DNA from 4 places in the Photobacterium sp. ABD4_091 genome. Region 3 is predicted to be linked to each of the others. Evidence: predicted binding sites of a transcription regulator. Region 3 holds the regulator's gene; each other region holds the start of a gene.
The links. Region 3 encodes CRP, which controls carbon source genes, mostly activating them, when cyclic AMP is high. Its sites were predicted from a motif close to TGTGANNNNNNTCACA; they were not measured.

Region 1 (3,867 bases), on a different contig from region 3:
AGGGTGATTGTAGACGGTGGATAAATGAGATTTGTCGTGCGATTAAGACAACCCCCGGTTGCTTTAGCTATTAAAGCAACCGAGGATTGAGTTTGAATCAGGGGGGGATTTGGTTCAGCGATTTAACTTTCCGTCTATCGCGCTTTTTTGTTCTCCCACTGGGTAATGAAAGCAACAGAAGCAATAATAACCGCAGCGCCTAACCACAAGCGCCCTGGTGGCACCCAGTCAAAGACCAGCCAGCCGCCAAGGACATTGAGCGGTAATTTAGCGTGATCAAAAGGCTGTACAAATGAAGCGTCGGCGATGGCATAGGCTTTGGCGATAGCCCACTGTGCTAGCGCTGTTAGCAAGCCTGCTGCGCCAAGCAATAACCAAGTGAAACCGGTTTGCGGCAGAGTGAACTCCGGCACAGCAAGGAATAGGTTGTAAGGCGTGATAAGGATCAGCAGGTACACCACAATCGTTGTTGGTGATTCACTGGCCGACATCTTCTTGACCATCAACGAGTAGCATGCCCAGAAAAACGCAGCGGCTACTGGCAATAATGTTGCCCAGCTAAAGCTATCAGACCAAGGTTCGAGGATGATCATGGCACCACTGAATCCGGCAAGTGTCGCCAGCCAGCGTGCGGTACCGACGTTTTCTTTCAGGATTATGCCAGCACCAATGGTGGCAAATAGCGGCGAAGTCATGAGTAGGGCGATACCCTGCCAGATAGGCACAGGGTAGGCCAGTGCCCAAAGCCATAGCTGGATACCGATAACAGCCAGCAATACGCGAAAACAGTGCTGGCCGAAATGCTGGGTGCGCAGGGCGTTGCGAAGCCCTAGGGTTCTTAGCCAGGGAAATATAGCGACCAAAGCGATGAAATACTGGAACAGAGCAACAGTGGTTGATGGAATATGGAGGACCATACTCAGGTACTGTGCCAGGCTGTTGACGATGGCAAACGCCAAGCCAGCAGTGATCATCCAGCTGGCTCCTTGGATCGGGTTATGTTGATGCGACATGAAATAATGATTGATTGAGTTTATAACTTGAAAATCATACTCCTACCGGTAGCAAGAGAAAACCACTATGTAATAGAAAAGAATCAACAATGAAAAAAAGCACAGATATAAAAAAACCGCCAATTGACGGTTTTTTTAAGTTATCTGGTTTATACAGTCAGAAAAAGTTAAGCAGCAACATAAGACAGCGGAATATCCGGGTTCAACGCTTCCAGTGTGGTTTGCGTGTCAGAGAGGTGGCTGATAGTGCTGTCTGCTTTTTCTACCAATGCGGCTTCTTCAATCTCTGCCAGTGGGTAACCTGCCATGTTCATGTTAATCAAAGCAACCTGAAGCGGAGGAAGGCTAGGGTTAAACGCCGCGTTCTCGGCATACATACCGATGAAGGTTTTACCGTCTTTGGCTTTCAGTGCCACACCGCTGAAGTTCTTGGTGTAAGGGGCATGGGCACGGTTAGCTGCTTGGCAAGCAAGCTGAACAAGTTCTTCAGACGCTTCGGTTTCAATACCGTTGTCCACTTTGGTCAGCAGCGCATCGGTAATGTTCAAATCGGCAGGGCCAAAAGATTCCGGTAGGTATTCTTGCAACGATTTTGCTGCGCGCTCAGGGAGTTGTACAACTAGCTCTTTAGCCGTTGTTAGCTCGTTCATGAACTGACGGCAGTGACCACAAGGGCTGTAGTTAATGGTGATATCAGAAATACCGGTTTCACCTTTCACCCAAGCGTGGCTGATAGCAGATTGTTCGGCGTGAACCGTTTGAGAAAGGCAAGCACCAACAAATTCCATGTTAGCACCGAAGTAGAGCGTACCCGTTTCACCGCGTACAATTGCGCCAACATAGAAATTAGAAATAGGAGCAACAGAATAAGCAGCGGCAAGCGGAAGTAATGCAACACGCAATTCACTGTCAGTCATGTTGGTTGTCGACATTAACTGAGCAAACACCTCAGGGCTTAAGGTGGCATCGAAATTCTCGGCTTCTAACACAGGTTTGATGGCAGAAGCTAGATCAGCGGGTAGAGCGCCTAAAGCATCCATTACTTTAGTGTGCATGAGTTTTCACTCCGTCTTGTGTATGGAGAAACATTGTAGGCTTGGTAATTGTATATTTGAGTGATCTTGATCACATTTATCAATGTATTGTTGCAGTTATTGCATTAATGCGAGTCGGGTCACACAGGTTCTAAAAAAATTATAGAATATTATCAGTGATTTAGTTTTGTATTCGATTACTAGCACAAGTTAGCTAAACACTGCCATGATGAGTGGAAACAATAAAGGCGCTAAAATTGAAGTGATTACACCGCAAATGACCAATGCTAATGAACTAAATGCCCCTTCCTGATAATTCTCTTCTGCCGCCTTTGCCGTGCCCAATGCATGGGAAACTGTCCCCATGGTCAAGCCTTTGGCAATAGGGGCTTTTACACCGATTAATCGAAACAGGGGATAACCCAATACCGCACCAAACAAGCCAGCAATAATCACCATGATTGCGGCAACAGACGGTAGTCCGCCAACTTGCTCTGCAACGGCCATAGCGATAGGTGTGGTGACAGATTTAGGCAAGATAGAAGCCGTTAGCTGGGCATCAGCACCTAATGCCAAAGCGATACCTGCGCCGGTAATCATAGAGAGTACACTGCCCACCAAGCAGGCCGAGAATATGACCTTCCACTTCTTGCGGATCTGGCTCAACTGCTCATACAGCGGGAAGGCCAAAGCAACCACAGCGGGCTCCAGTAGCGCGTTAAGCCATTTGTTCTGTTCGAAATAAGTCTCGTAGGGGACTTCGAGCCACATAAGCAGCGGAATGATCACAAGCAGACAGATAAGAAGCGGGTTAACGATCGGGTGCTGGATATGCTTGGAAATGAAACGCGCCGTATAGAACACGACTAAAGTTGTCAGCAGCCAGATCATTGTTTTTCCTTATAGTGAGTTGCCAAGCCAATTACAACGAAAACCACCACGCTACTACCGATAGTGCTAAGAAGAATGATAAGGGTGTTATTGGTAAGGAGATCGAGGTAGTTCATCAAGCCGATGCCGACAGGCACAAACAAAAGTGCCATATGGCGGATAAGCAGGTGGCAGCCTTGCATAGCCCAGTGAGCTGGGATAAGTCCCATAGAGAGGACGGTAAATAAAATCAGCATGCCGATGATACTACCCGGGATGGCTAAACCGGTAAGGTGTTGAATGCCTTTGCCTAGTATAAGGCAGGCAAAAATAATAAAGAAAGAACGTAGATATGCCATGAGCCCTTCAGGTCTGGATGAAGAAACTCATTTATCATACAAAATAAATGTGATCTAAGCCACACTTAGTTGCTTCGGATTTTCCCAGTTATGTTTTGGATTTCTCCAGTTACAAATAGTCCATAAAAGAGGCAGTAATAACACCCAGTGCCATTATCACCAATGCCGCCACAGATATTTTGTGCACCACACTGGTTTTTACTATTTCTTCTGTTGCCGACTGAAACTCTTGATTGTCCTGCTCTTGAGTAGGAGGGGCTTCAGGGCTTTCTGTTTTATCCGGTTCATGTACCAGCCGGCACATTTTTTCCGGCAATGGCACCCGGAAGCCAAATGGTGCAACCACTTCTATGTTGATTGCCATTTTTCCTTGCTGCTCGAGCTTAGCGGCTAATGTTTTAAGCACCGTGTTGAGGTCGTAGTGATGGTTACCGCTATCTTCGTAAGGGTCTAGCTGGCTGAAGGTTTTGTTGTGTAGTTGCTCATGGCTTATCACTTCGCCTGCGCAATAACACAGCGCCTCGAGCAAGCGAGACTCATGCAAGGTAAGTGAAGTTTCTGTTTTGTCCCGCCATACCAGCAAGTGGACAT
Region 2 (3,867 bases), 380 kb from region 3:
AGTGTTTGCTGGTCGGCCGGGCTTAGCAGCTGAATACTTGCCGCTGGCAGTGCCGGCTCGGTTACTGAGAGAGTTGCTGCCTCGGTTTCTCCGTTAGCGGCTGAAAGAGCGGGGGCCTCTATGCGCTGAGGGTCACGGATGGTTACCACGGATGCTCCGGGGTGGGGCTTGTCGGAAAAGTGGGTGTTGCCATCTTCGTCTTGCCAGGTGTAGATCTCGGTGGCGACACAGGTGGCTGAAAGTAGCAGGAGTGTCGGTAGTAAGCGGGAAGTTCTGGGCATGCTAGTGGTTGGGTTGTGGGTGATCCCTTATTGTTGGCATTGGGTCTGGTGGCGGACAAGATCAAAAAGGCCAGCTTGTGAAGCTGGCCTAAATCTATTATGTCGACTTGTTTATCAGTTACTTAAACTGAGTAGTACAGTTCGAACTCTAGTGGATGCGTGGTCATGTTAACTTTCTCAACATCCTGAGATTTCAGGCCGATGTAAGAATCGATGAAGTCGTCAGAGAATACGCCGCCCGCTGTTAGGAACTCACGGTCTTCGTCCAGTGCCTGCAGTGCACCTTGCAGAGACTCAGCAACAGTTGGGATTTCTGCCGCTTCTTCTGCTGGTAGGTCGTACAGGTCTTTGTCCATTGCTTCACCTGGGTGGATCTTGTTCTGGATACCGTCAAGGCCAGCCATTAGCATTGCTGCGAATGCTAGGTATGGGTTAGCTGCTGGGTCACCGAAACGAACTTCGATACGGCGTGCTTTCGGGCTCGGTACCACAGGGATACGGATAGAAGCAGAACGGTTACGTGCAGAGTAAGCCAGCATTACTGGTGCTTCGAAGCCAGGAACAAGACGCTTGTACGAGTTTGTTGCTGGGTTAGCGAAAGCATTGATTGCACGTGCGTGCTTGATGATACCGCCGATGTAGTAAAGTGCCATTTCAGACAGGCCGCCGTACTTGTCGCCTGCGAATAGGTTAACACCGTCTTTCGCTAGTGACTGGTGAACGTGCATACCAGAACCGTTGTCACCTACTAGTGGCTTAGGCATGAAGGTTGCAGTTTTGCCAAATGCGTGAGCAACGTTGTGAACAACGTACTTGTACACTTGGATTTCGTCCGCTTTAGTCGTTAGCGTATTGAAACGGGTTGCGATTTCGTTCTGGCCCGCAGTTGCTACTTCGTGGTGGTGTGCTTCAACAACCAGACCCATTTCTTCCATGATTAGACACATAGCAGAACGGATGTCTTGTGATGAATCTACAGGAGCTACTGGGAAGTAACCGCCTTTAACACCTGGACGGTGGCCTTTGTTACCGCCTTCGAAGTCAGAACCTGTGTTCCAAGCTGCTTCTACGTCGTCGATTTTGAAGAAAGAACCAGACATGTCTGTTGCGAACTTCACGTCGTCGAATAGGAAGAACTCTGGCTCAGGACCGATAAGAACGGTATCTGCAACGCCTGTTGCACGCATGAAGTCTTCCGCACGCTTGGCAATAGAGCGTGGGTCACGGTCGTAGCCCTGCATAGTAGAAGGCTCTAGGATGTCACAGCGGATGTTCAGTGTTGCATCTTCTGTGAACGGGTCAAGTACCGCGCTTGCTGCATCCGGCATCATCACCATATCTGACTCGTTGATACCTTTCCAACCAGCAACAGAAGAGCCATCGAACATTTTGCCTTCTTCGAAGAAGTCAGCATCGATCTGGTGGGATGGGATAGAGATGTGCTGTTCTTTACCCTTGGTATCGGTAAAGCGTAGGTCAACAAACTTAACTTCGTTTTCCTGGATCAGCGCAAGTACGTTTTCTACTGACATCTTGAGTAACCTCCGGTGTTAGGTTGGGCATTGGCCACAACAAATTAGGAATGAGCGTGTTCTGCTCTATTGCTCTAATACAATGCTATAACCGTGCCAACTTTTAAAAGCCCCAAAATAGCGCACTTAGCGGCTATCCCGGGCTGAATAAGTCCATGTGTTGCACCTTTTTGGGGATGTTGCGCACTGTTATGGTGCAAATGGTGTAGTAATCCCTTTTCTGGTGCGCGTAACTACATTAGCCCACCTTGGCATATTGTCAATTGCCCCGGGAGCGAAAAGGTAAGTAATAAAGGGGGGCTGTGCGAGCGGTTTGTGGGTCTGCGGGGCAGGAAAATGCCTGAATAGAGCGGCAAGGAAGAAAAAGGCGGTGATATAAATCACATATTACGTGGGTTTTGGCGTAAAATCTGTTAGATTATGAGCCGTTTTTTTAACCAAGTAGCGCCATCCGGTCGCTGCATGTTCTGAGTGAATGTGAATCCATGTCTAATCCACAGATCGATAAATTAAGAAATATCGCAATTATTGCGCACGTTGACCACGGTAAAACCACCCTGGTTGACAAACTGCTTCAGCAGTCTGGCACGTTAGAGTCTCGCGGTGAAGTTGAAGAACGCGTAATGGATTCCAACGACATCGAAAAAGAGCGTGGTATTACCATTCTTGCCAAGAACACAGCGATTAACTGGAATGATTACCGCATCAACATCGTAGATACTCCAGGACACGCCGACTTCGGTGGTGAGGTTGAGCGTATCATGTCGATGGTTGATTCTGTACTGCTGATTGTTGACGCCGTTGACGGCCCAATGCCTCAGACGCGTTTCGTAACCCAGAAAGCGTTTGCCCACGGCCTTAAGCCAATCGTTGTTATCAACAAGATCGACCGTCCAGGCGCACGCCCTGATTGGGTAATGGATCAGGTATTCGACCTATTTGACAACCTAGGTGCAACTGATGAGCAGCTAGACTTCCAAGTGGTTTACGCATCAGCGCTTAACGGCTGGGCAACCCTGGAAGAAGGCGAGACTGGCGACGACATGGAACCATTGTTCCAAGCTATCGTTGACAACGTAGCGGCACCTAATGTTGACGTTGATGGTTCTCTGCAGATGCAGATCTCTCAGCTTGACTACAGCTCTTACGTAGGTGTTATCGGTGTAGGCCGTGTTACCCGTGGTAGCGTGAAGCCAAACCAGCAAGTGACTGTTGTCGGTGCAGACGGCAAAACCCGCAACGGTAAAGTGGGTACTATCCTTGGCTACCTTGGCCTTGAGCGTCACGAAGTTGAGCAGGCGACTGCCGGCGACATCATTGCAATCACTGGCCTTGGCGAGCTGAAGATTTCTGACACTATCTGTGACGTGAACGCGGTTGAAGCGCTACCTGCTCTGTCTGTTGACGAGCCAACTGTAACCATGACGTTCCAGGTAAACACTTCTCCGTTCGCGGGTAAAGAAGGTAAGTACGTAACTTCACGTAACATCCTTGAGCGCCTGCAGAAGGAATTGGTACACAACGTTGCCCTGCGCGTTGAAGAAACGGAAGACCCGGACAAGTTCCGCGTATCTGGCCGTGGTGAGCTTCACCTGTCTATCCTGATCGAAAACATGCGTCGTGAAGGCTTCGAGCTAGCGGTATCTCGTCCTGAAGTTATCATCAAAGAAGAAGATGGTCAGCTGATGGAACCGTTCGAAACCGTAACTATCGACGTTGTGGAAGAGCACCAGGGCGGTATCATGGAGAACATCGGCCTGCGTAAAGGTGAGCTGACTGACATGGCACCAGACGGTAAAGGCCGTGTACGTATGGACTTCATGATGCCTTCTCGTGGCCTGATTGGTTTCCAGACTGAGTTCATGACCCTGACTTCTGGTTCTGGCCTGATGTACCACACGTTTGACCACTACGGCCCACACAAAGGCGGTACCATCGGTCAGCGTAACAACGGTGTATTGATTGCTAACGCAGCAGGTAAAGCCCTGACTAACGCCCTGTTCAACCTGCAGGAGCGTGGCCGCATGTTCATCGGCCACGGTGTAGAAGTATAC
Region 3 (3,867 bases):
CGTCACTGGCTCATGGCGCCAGCCGGACTTCTGGCTGGAGAAAACGGTACCGGAGTGGTTTAGTAAGGTTTTAGAACCTAGAACCTAGCCCCTGGAAAAACCTAGATCCTGGAAAGGTGCGCGACTGCTCTGGGGCTTAAATATCATGATCTTGCTCTGCCTAGGATCTAGGAACCAGACACTAGGCTCTCTACAACTGACACATTTGCCAATATAATCCCAGTATCTCCTGCAACAGAAAAAGCGCCGTTATGAACATTCCTTGGCAAGACCTTGATCCTGAGACCCTGACTAACCTTATCGAGCATTTCGTTCTGCGCGAAGGAACCGACTACGGCGAGCGCGAGCTGTCACTGGCCGCCAAGGTCGACCGGGTGCGCAAGCAATTGGAAAGCGGAGAGGCCGTGATTGTGTACTCCGAGCTGCACGAGACCATCGACATCAAGTCAAAGCGCCAATTGGGGCATAGTTAGCCCTCCCCCAACTTTCGTCCACCCTGCATTTTTGACATCCCGGCTTGACCTGACCGCCCAGCCCTGTTAATAACTCTTTCCGTTAATGTTAACGACAGGGTTTGTCATGTCTGCAAAACACCCCATTATTGCAGTAACAGGGTCCTCGGGGGCGGGAACGTCTACTACCTCCGAAGCATTCCGTAAGATGTTCAATATGATGAGCATCAATGCTGCCTGGCTTGAAGGCGACAGTTTCCACCGCTTCACCCGTCCGGAGATGGACGTCGAGATCCGCAAGGCCAAAGAGCAAGGCCGCCATATCAGCTATTTCGGCCCGCAGGCCAACGACTTCCCGTTGCTGGAAACCTTCTTCCGTCAATATGGCGAAGACGGTAGCGGCCAGTTCCGCCGCTACCTGCACACGTTTGACGAAGCTGTGCCGTACAACCAAATGCCTGGGACGTTCACCCCTTGGCAGACGCTGCCAGAAAATACCGATCTGCTGTTCTATGAGGGGCTGCACGGTGGCGTGGTCGATGGCGAAGTCAATGCTGCCCAGCATGTTGACCTGCTGATTGGCATGGTGCCGATCGTCAACCTCGAGTGGATCCAGAAGATTGTCCGGGATACCCGTGACCGGGGCCATTCCCGCGAAGCGGTGATGGAGTCCATCGTGCGCTCGATGGATGACTATCTCAATTACATCACCCCGCAGTTCTCCCGCACCCATATCAACTTCCAGCGGGTACCAACCGTCGATACCTCCAACCCGCTCAGCGCGAAGGGGATACCGAGCCTGGACGAGAGCTTTGTAGTGATCCGCTTCCGCGGGATCAAAAAAGTGGACTTCCCCTACCTGCTATCAATGATCCAGGGGTCGTTTATGTCGCGCCACAATACCCTAGTGGTACCCGGCGGCAAGATGAGCTTTGCGATGGAACTAATTATGCGGCCGCTGATCCAGCAGCTGATTGATACGGGGAAGATTGGATAAGAATATTGATGGCTAGAGCATCCTTCACTGAGTGAAGTTGCCTTTGGTCCCATAAAGCCTAATGGTTCTATGGTTCTATGGTTCTATGGTTCTATGGTTCTATGGTTCTATGGTTCTGCAGGATATCTCTTCCCACAGAACCGCAGTACCATAGGGCCTTAGTGCCGCTATGACTCTTCCACTACCTCATACGAATGGGTCATCTCAACCCCTTCGCCCAGCATCAGACATACCGAGCAGTACTTTTCCAGCGAATCGGCGACAGTTTTTGCCACAACAGATTCGTCCAGGTTTTCACCGGTGACCACAAAGTGGAGGTTGGCGGTAGTAAAAATACGCGGTGCCTGCTCGCGGCGAACCGAGTTGATCTGCGCCTCACAGCCGGTAATTTTCTGTCCCGCTGACTTGAGCCCGTCAACCACATCCACCGAGCTACAGCCACCAGCTGCCATCAAAACCAGCTCCATCGGGCTTGGTGCTTTTTCGCCACCATTACCGTCCATGACCACGCTATGGCCGGAATTTGACTGTCCCAGGAAGGTCATATTTTCGACCCATTTGACTCGTGATTGCATTGCTTTCTCCTTACAACTTTTACGGGCTTTCGGCACTATCTAGCAACTGTGTGATCATGTGCACACTTATGACTACAAAATGGCCTTTTCACATAGATCAATATCAAGAAAAGCGCGCCGAAAAAAGATAAAATCTGAACTAATTATTCACGTGAGCTTGCAGCCCAGCGGTTGACTGAATATCCTAAACGACGAACTAATTATGGTTAGGCCCAGCCGCATTTTGAAGGACGTCGTTGTTGGGCAACAAACGCAGAGGAAGTTAGTAATATGGTTCCAGGTAAACCTCAAACAGATCCAACTCTAGAGTGGTTTCTTTCCCATTGCCACATTCACAAATACCCTTCAAAGAGTACTTTGATCCACGCGGGTGAAAAAGCAGAGACGCTCTACTACATCGTCAAAGGTTCTGTTGCGGTCCTGATCAAGGATGAAGAAGGTAAGGAGATGATCCTGTCTTACCTAAACCAAGGTGACTTCATCGGTGAATTAGGCCTATTTGAAGAAGGCCAGGAGCGTACTGCCTGGGTTCGTGCTAAGACCCCTTGTGAAGTCGCTGAGATTTCTTTCAAGAAGTTCCGCCAGCTTATCCAGGTTAACCCAGACATCCTGATGCGCCTATCTGCGCAAATGGCTAGCCGCCTGCAGGTGACAAGCCAGAAAGTGGGTGACTTGGCATTCCTGGACGTAACAGGCCGCATCGCACAGACACTATTGAACCTGGCTAAACAGCCGGATGCAATGACACACCCTGATGGTATGCAGATCAAGATCACTCGCCAGGAAATCGGCCAAATCGTTGGCTGTTCCCGTGAGACTGTAGGTCGTATCTTGAAGATGCTGGAAGAGCAGAACCTGATTTCTGCCCACGGCAAAACCATTGTTGTTTACGGTACTCGCTAAGCCATTAGCTAGCCGTAATACACACCGATCCCCAAAAGCCGCTTCGTGCGGCTTTTTTATTCTCCGCAACACGCCCGTTCCAGTATTCCCGCTTCAACATTCACATTTCATGCTTTAAGGGTATTAATGTCTACGGCATCACTGTTTTTGTGCTTGTATCTACCCCACTTAGTGCTACATTGTGCATATCATCCACAGCACCTGTAATGGAATACCGGTATGGACATCGAACGCTTTTCACCACATAGCACCCATCACTTGCACCGCGGCGTCATTTCGCCCCTTCCCGATACCATTGAAATGACCGGGTTCAGTGACAGCCGCCACTACTTAGAGCAACACGATAAGGTGAAACGCCATCCGCCAGAATCCCACTTGGGCTACCCGCTCGACAGCTTCAAGCATTAATGCAGGTTTTAAATGCTAGGCTCTAAACGCTAGGTGCCAGATTTTAAAAAGGCCTGTGGCAGTCATTGCCAGAGGCCTTGAGAGCTAGAGCTTCGTCCTTGCCAGTATCACCGTCCCCCCTGCTGAGGTAGCTGGACTAGCTAACGTCGGTGCTTTCGAAAATCTTATCTGCCGACGCTTCGACAAAGCCGGTATATAGCTCACCGTCTTCTTTCGGGTAACGCTTGGCAAACTCATAGAAGCCACCGGGGATGGTATAGACCCCATCGGTAAAGCCCACCTCCACCCTGTCAGCCATGGTCGATGACTGCTCGAGCATCACTTCAGGGCTACCTTTGACCTCCCCACCAGAGCTGTTGATGTCAAACCCATTGTGTCGCAGCAGGTGATTGACCTCGGCCACTTCGGTGAACTGCTCAAGCTGGTTGAGGCTGACAGTAAAGTGGTTGGCACCGAAGCCATGGGCGGCAAGCCAGCCTGCGTATTCGCTTTCTGCCACCAACAACTCGTAGGCCGCATAATCCAAATCCCA
Region 4 (3,867 bases), 1.4 Mb from region 3:
AATGCGATTGCTTGGCTATTGTCTGATGAGGCGTCTTATGTCACTGGTTCGTTTATAGATTTGGCAGGTGGGCGATAGCCCACCTCGAATGTTCTCTATTTCTCTATTTCTCTATTTCTCTATTGCCCATTTACCCAGCGGCCAGCCAGACTCCAACTCCCATCATGAGGGAACCCGCGATGCGGTTTAGCAGCTGTACATTGCCGCGCTGTTGCAGGAACCGGCGCAAAGTACGGCCACCACTTGCGTAAAGCAGCAAACAGCTAAACTCAGTGATAAGGATAATAGTGATCAGCACTGATAGTTGCGGCACCAAGGCATTATCGGTATTGATGAATGGAGGTAGCAGCGAAATCATAAATGCCCAGCCTTTCGGGTTGGCAATGGCGGTAACAAACCCTTGTATCGCTAGTCCGATTGGGGATGTATCCACTTCTTCATCGAGGTTATCCGGAATAGCCAACTTACCCCTTGAGCGCCACATCTGGATCCCCAGCCAGAATAAATAACCGCCCCCGGCATATTTCAAAAACAGAAATACCGAAGGGTAATTCAGCATAATCGCTGCCACGCCAATGACAGAAGCAATAGATACCAATGTCACACCGATAAGCTCCCCCCACATCATCGGCAGGCTTCGGCGAACCCCAATTGTCATACCGAGCGTCATCGACAGCGTCATGCACATGCCGGGTGTTACTGAGACGAAAAAGAAAGTGGGAATAAATACAGCCAAAATGGCGAAGTCGATCATCAAGTAACGTCCTTGCAGTTAACTATACTGACTGGGCAGTGCAGGTTTTTGGTAAAAATAGGCTGCTATTATCTGCTAACTCAATGAGAAAAAATAGTGTGATAAACCGCACGAGCAAACGTTTTTTAGTGATCTGCATCACTTTTTTATGCAACATGAAATTAACTTGATTTTACTTTGTGTGACTGTGATCACTCAAATGATGTTTTTAATCAGCTATCGTAATTATGTGTTTTACGAGCACGAATATGTTTATACCCAAATGATTACCAGAGAGTTGCTTCAACGCTGGAGCCTTCGTATTGAAGCCATTTGGGTATAAACAAAATGAATCAGCCGCTGGCCTCAATTTCCCTATCAGGCGGCAACAATAGAAAGGATATGATTATGTCTGACAACGCAGTATTCCATTTGGGTGTGAACAAAGCAGATCTTAACGGTGCAGAACTTGCCATTATTCCGGGTGATCCAGCGCGTGTAGAAAAAATCGCTAACCTAATGGATAACCCTGAGTTCCTAGCAAGCTCTCGTGAATACACGGTATACCGCGCTAAGTTGGATGGTAAGTCTGTTGTTGTTTGTTCTACTGGTATCGGTGGCCCGTCTACTTCAATCGCCGTTGAAGAATTGGCTCAGCTGGGTGTACGTACTTTCCTTCGCGTTGGTACAACAGGTGCTATCCAGCCACATATCAATGTGGGTGACATGATCGTTTCTACTGGCTCTGTGCGCCTAGACGGTGCGAGCCTGCACTTTGCACCAATGGAATTCCCAGCGGTTGCTGACTTTGATGTGGCAACAGCAATGAAAGCAGCTTGTGATGCCGATGGTGCGAAAGTACACACTGGTGTGACAGCATCAAGCGATACGTTCTACCCAGGCCAAGAGCGCTACGACACATTCTCTGGTCGAGTTGTACGCCGTTTCCAAGGCTCGATGAAAGAGTGGCAGGAAATGGGTGTGCTGAACTTCGAAATGGAGTCTGCGACACTGCTAACTATGTGTGCAAGCTCTGGCCTACGTGCTGGCTGTGTGGCGGGTGTAATCATCAACCGTACCCAGAAAGAGATCCCAGACCACGCGACACTGAAAGAAACAGAAGCACGCTCAATCAAGGTTGTGGTAGACGCTGCTCGCCGTATGCTTGCTGAGTAATTACCACCAAGCACCAAACCAATTTATAGAAGCCAGCTCAAATGAGCTGGTTTTTTTGCTTTTTTACTCGGATCTTTTGTAGTGAAAATAGGGCAATATAGGCTGCAAATTGGGATTAAAATGGTGAATGGGATTTGAATAATTATACAGGCTGTTTTTTGCTCTATTAAAGGTGATATTAACAGGATTTTACTGTTACATAAGAGAAGCTAGCGTTACGTTTGGTCTTGGAAATCGGGATATGACTAGTATGGTCAAACCAGATACCGTGATACTGAGTCCAATAGCCCCTTTATCCAGCGATTATTTCCATTTCTTCAGGTAACAAAGAAAGTTATTTACATACAGTGATCTGCTTTCAAAATACTAAAATAAAGTAAAACTCATACTGTGATATTAATTCCATGAAAAATCTCTATATTGAATTTAATTTCAAGGGTTTATTGAGGTTATTCATTTTTGAATTGTTATTTATTTTACTGAAATTTTTAACTGTGACTGCGATCTATTTTAGTTAAAGTTTTACCTATTATTCTCCTTCCCGCTAAGAAACGAGCTTGTTAATTGAAGTAAACAAACACCACCTGCTCGCAAAATAAGACTCATCAGAGCATGGCATCAGGTGGCATTAGGGGATAATAGAATGACTTTTCGTAAAACGTGTTTAGCCGTGTTGATTGGTTCCGTCGTCGTATTGGCAGGGTGCAACAGCAGCAGTAGCTCTACAGAAAAAGAAGCGGGTTTGCCAAATAACGAGTTTATCAATGTTATAGACCGAACTGGCTCACCGCAGTACCTGCGTGATTATGATCAGTACAGCAACCTGAAATACAACGCTTTTGTCGACAATGGAGCTTGGCATGGCCATCTGCTGCCTGCTGACGAGCAGGGCTATGGCTCGTTTGGCGGTATCATGCAGGTGACCCAGGAGTACGCCCACTTCATGTCTGGCCAGGCGTTCGACAAACTCCATATTACTGATAGCATCAGTGGCGAAGTTTTTGACCTTTCATCAGCCGATGCTGAGGTGTACAGCACACCTGGCGCATTGGTACAAATCCTCACGACTGACAAGCTAGAAGTGCAGATGGTATTGCGCTTTGTGACGGATCGCACCTCACTGGTTGAAACCAAGCTAGCCAATCTGACTAACCAAGACATGGACTTGCAGTTGCTGTGGGACGGCGAGCTGCTGCAAAAAGCACTTTCGACAGAAGGTAACGAGAACCTCACGGTCGAGCAAATGTACCCAGATTACAACCGACAGATCCACACCACAGAGAACGGTATCAGCATTACTTTTGGTGACATGAAAGGAAACTGGGCTATCCGTAACGATGATGACAGTGAGTTCCGTATTGCCCGTTCTGTCAGCACCCAAACCCACGTGATGCCAAACGAGATTTCGTTTGCCTCTGTTGCCCAGCAGCCGTTATCGGCAAAGGGGACCATGAGCATTTACACTACATACTCTCACTTACACAACAGTGCGGAAGTTACCCAAGAAAAGAACAAGATAACCGACATCTTCAACAACCCTCAGCAATACATGCTGGCTGCTGATGAGCGTTGGGCAGGCTACCTGACATCGGGAATGGTCAATGATCAAGCGACCAAAGAGCAGGCTAGGGTAGGTGTAAAGGCTATCATGACCCTTAATGGTAACTGGCGATCTGCGGCGGGTGATGTCCACCAATCAACGGTCACCCCATCGGTTACCGCTCGCTGGTTCTCCGGCAACCTGACCTGGCCATGGGATACCTGGAAACAAGCCTATGCGATGGCGCATTTCAACCCAGACGTAGCGATGGACAATATCCGTACCGTATTCGAATATCAGGTGAAGGAAGGTGATCCGATCCGCCCGCAGGACAAGGGCTATTTGCTTGATGTTGTCACCTACACATTGCCAGAGAGCCGTGGCGGTGCAGGCTCTGAGAACTGGAATGAGCGCAACA

Region 1: a site for CRP is predicted at 2,128-2,143, ahead of cdd (cytidine deaminase). Genes of this name have one in related genera too.
Region 2: a site for CRP is predicted at 2,183-2,198, ahead of typA (translational GTPase TypA). Genes of this name have one in related genera too.
Region 4: a site for CRP is predicted at 935-950, ahead of udp (uridine phosphorylase). Genes of this name have one in related genera too.

What each region holds. Positions count from the first base shown of each region.
Region 1 is NZ_JBSWWQ010000004.1:113,815-117,681, forward strand. Features, by position in the region: gene ACXAGQ_RS24885 (DMT family transporter) at 135-1,013, opposite strand; gene cdd (cytidine deaminase) at 1,181-2,068, opposite strand; gene ACXAGQ_RS24895 (CidB/LrgB family autolysis modulator) at 2,258-2,935, opposite strand; gene ACXAGQ_RS24900 (CidA/LrgA family protein) at 2,935-3,276, opposite strand; gene ACXAGQ_RS24905 (winged helix-turn-helix domain-containing protein) at 3,386-3,867, opposite strand, start outside.
Region 2 is NZ_JBSWWQ010000001.1:1,737,779-1,741,645, forward strand. Features, by position in the region: gene ACXAGQ_RS08130 (DUF4124 domain-containing protein) at 1-281, opposite strand, end outside; gene glnA (glutamate--ammonia ligase) at 404-1,813, opposite strand; gene typA (translational GTPase TypA) at 2,299-3,867, shown strand, end outside.
Region 3 is NZ_JBSWWQ010000001.1:1,356,970-1,360,836, forward strand. Features, by position in the region: gene ACXAGQ_RS06300 (hydrolase) at 1-88, shown strand, start outside; gene ACXAGQ_RS06305 (YheU family protein) at 252-473, shown strand; gene ACXAGQ_RS06310 (phosphoribulokinase) at 580-1,449, shown strand; gene ACXAGQ_RS06315 (OsmC family protein) at 1,617-2,024, opposite strand; gene crp (cAMP-activated global transcriptional regulator CRP) at 2,295-2,927, shown strand; gene ACXAGQ_RS06325 (hypothetical protein) at 3,147-3,335, shown strand; gene ACXAGQ_RS06330 (2-oxoadipate dioxygenase/decarboxylase family protein) at 3,472-3,867, opposite strand, start outside.
Region 4 is NZ_JBSWWQ010000001.1:2,735,207-2,739,073, forward strand. Features, by position in the region: gene ACXAGQ_RS12600 (glucose 1-dehydrogenase) at 1-78, shown strand, start outside; gene ACXAGQ_RS12605 (LysE family translocator) at 131-754, opposite strand; gene udp (uridine phosphorylase) at 1,142-1,909, shown strand; gene ygjK (alpha-glucosidase) at 2,553-3,867, shown strand, end outside.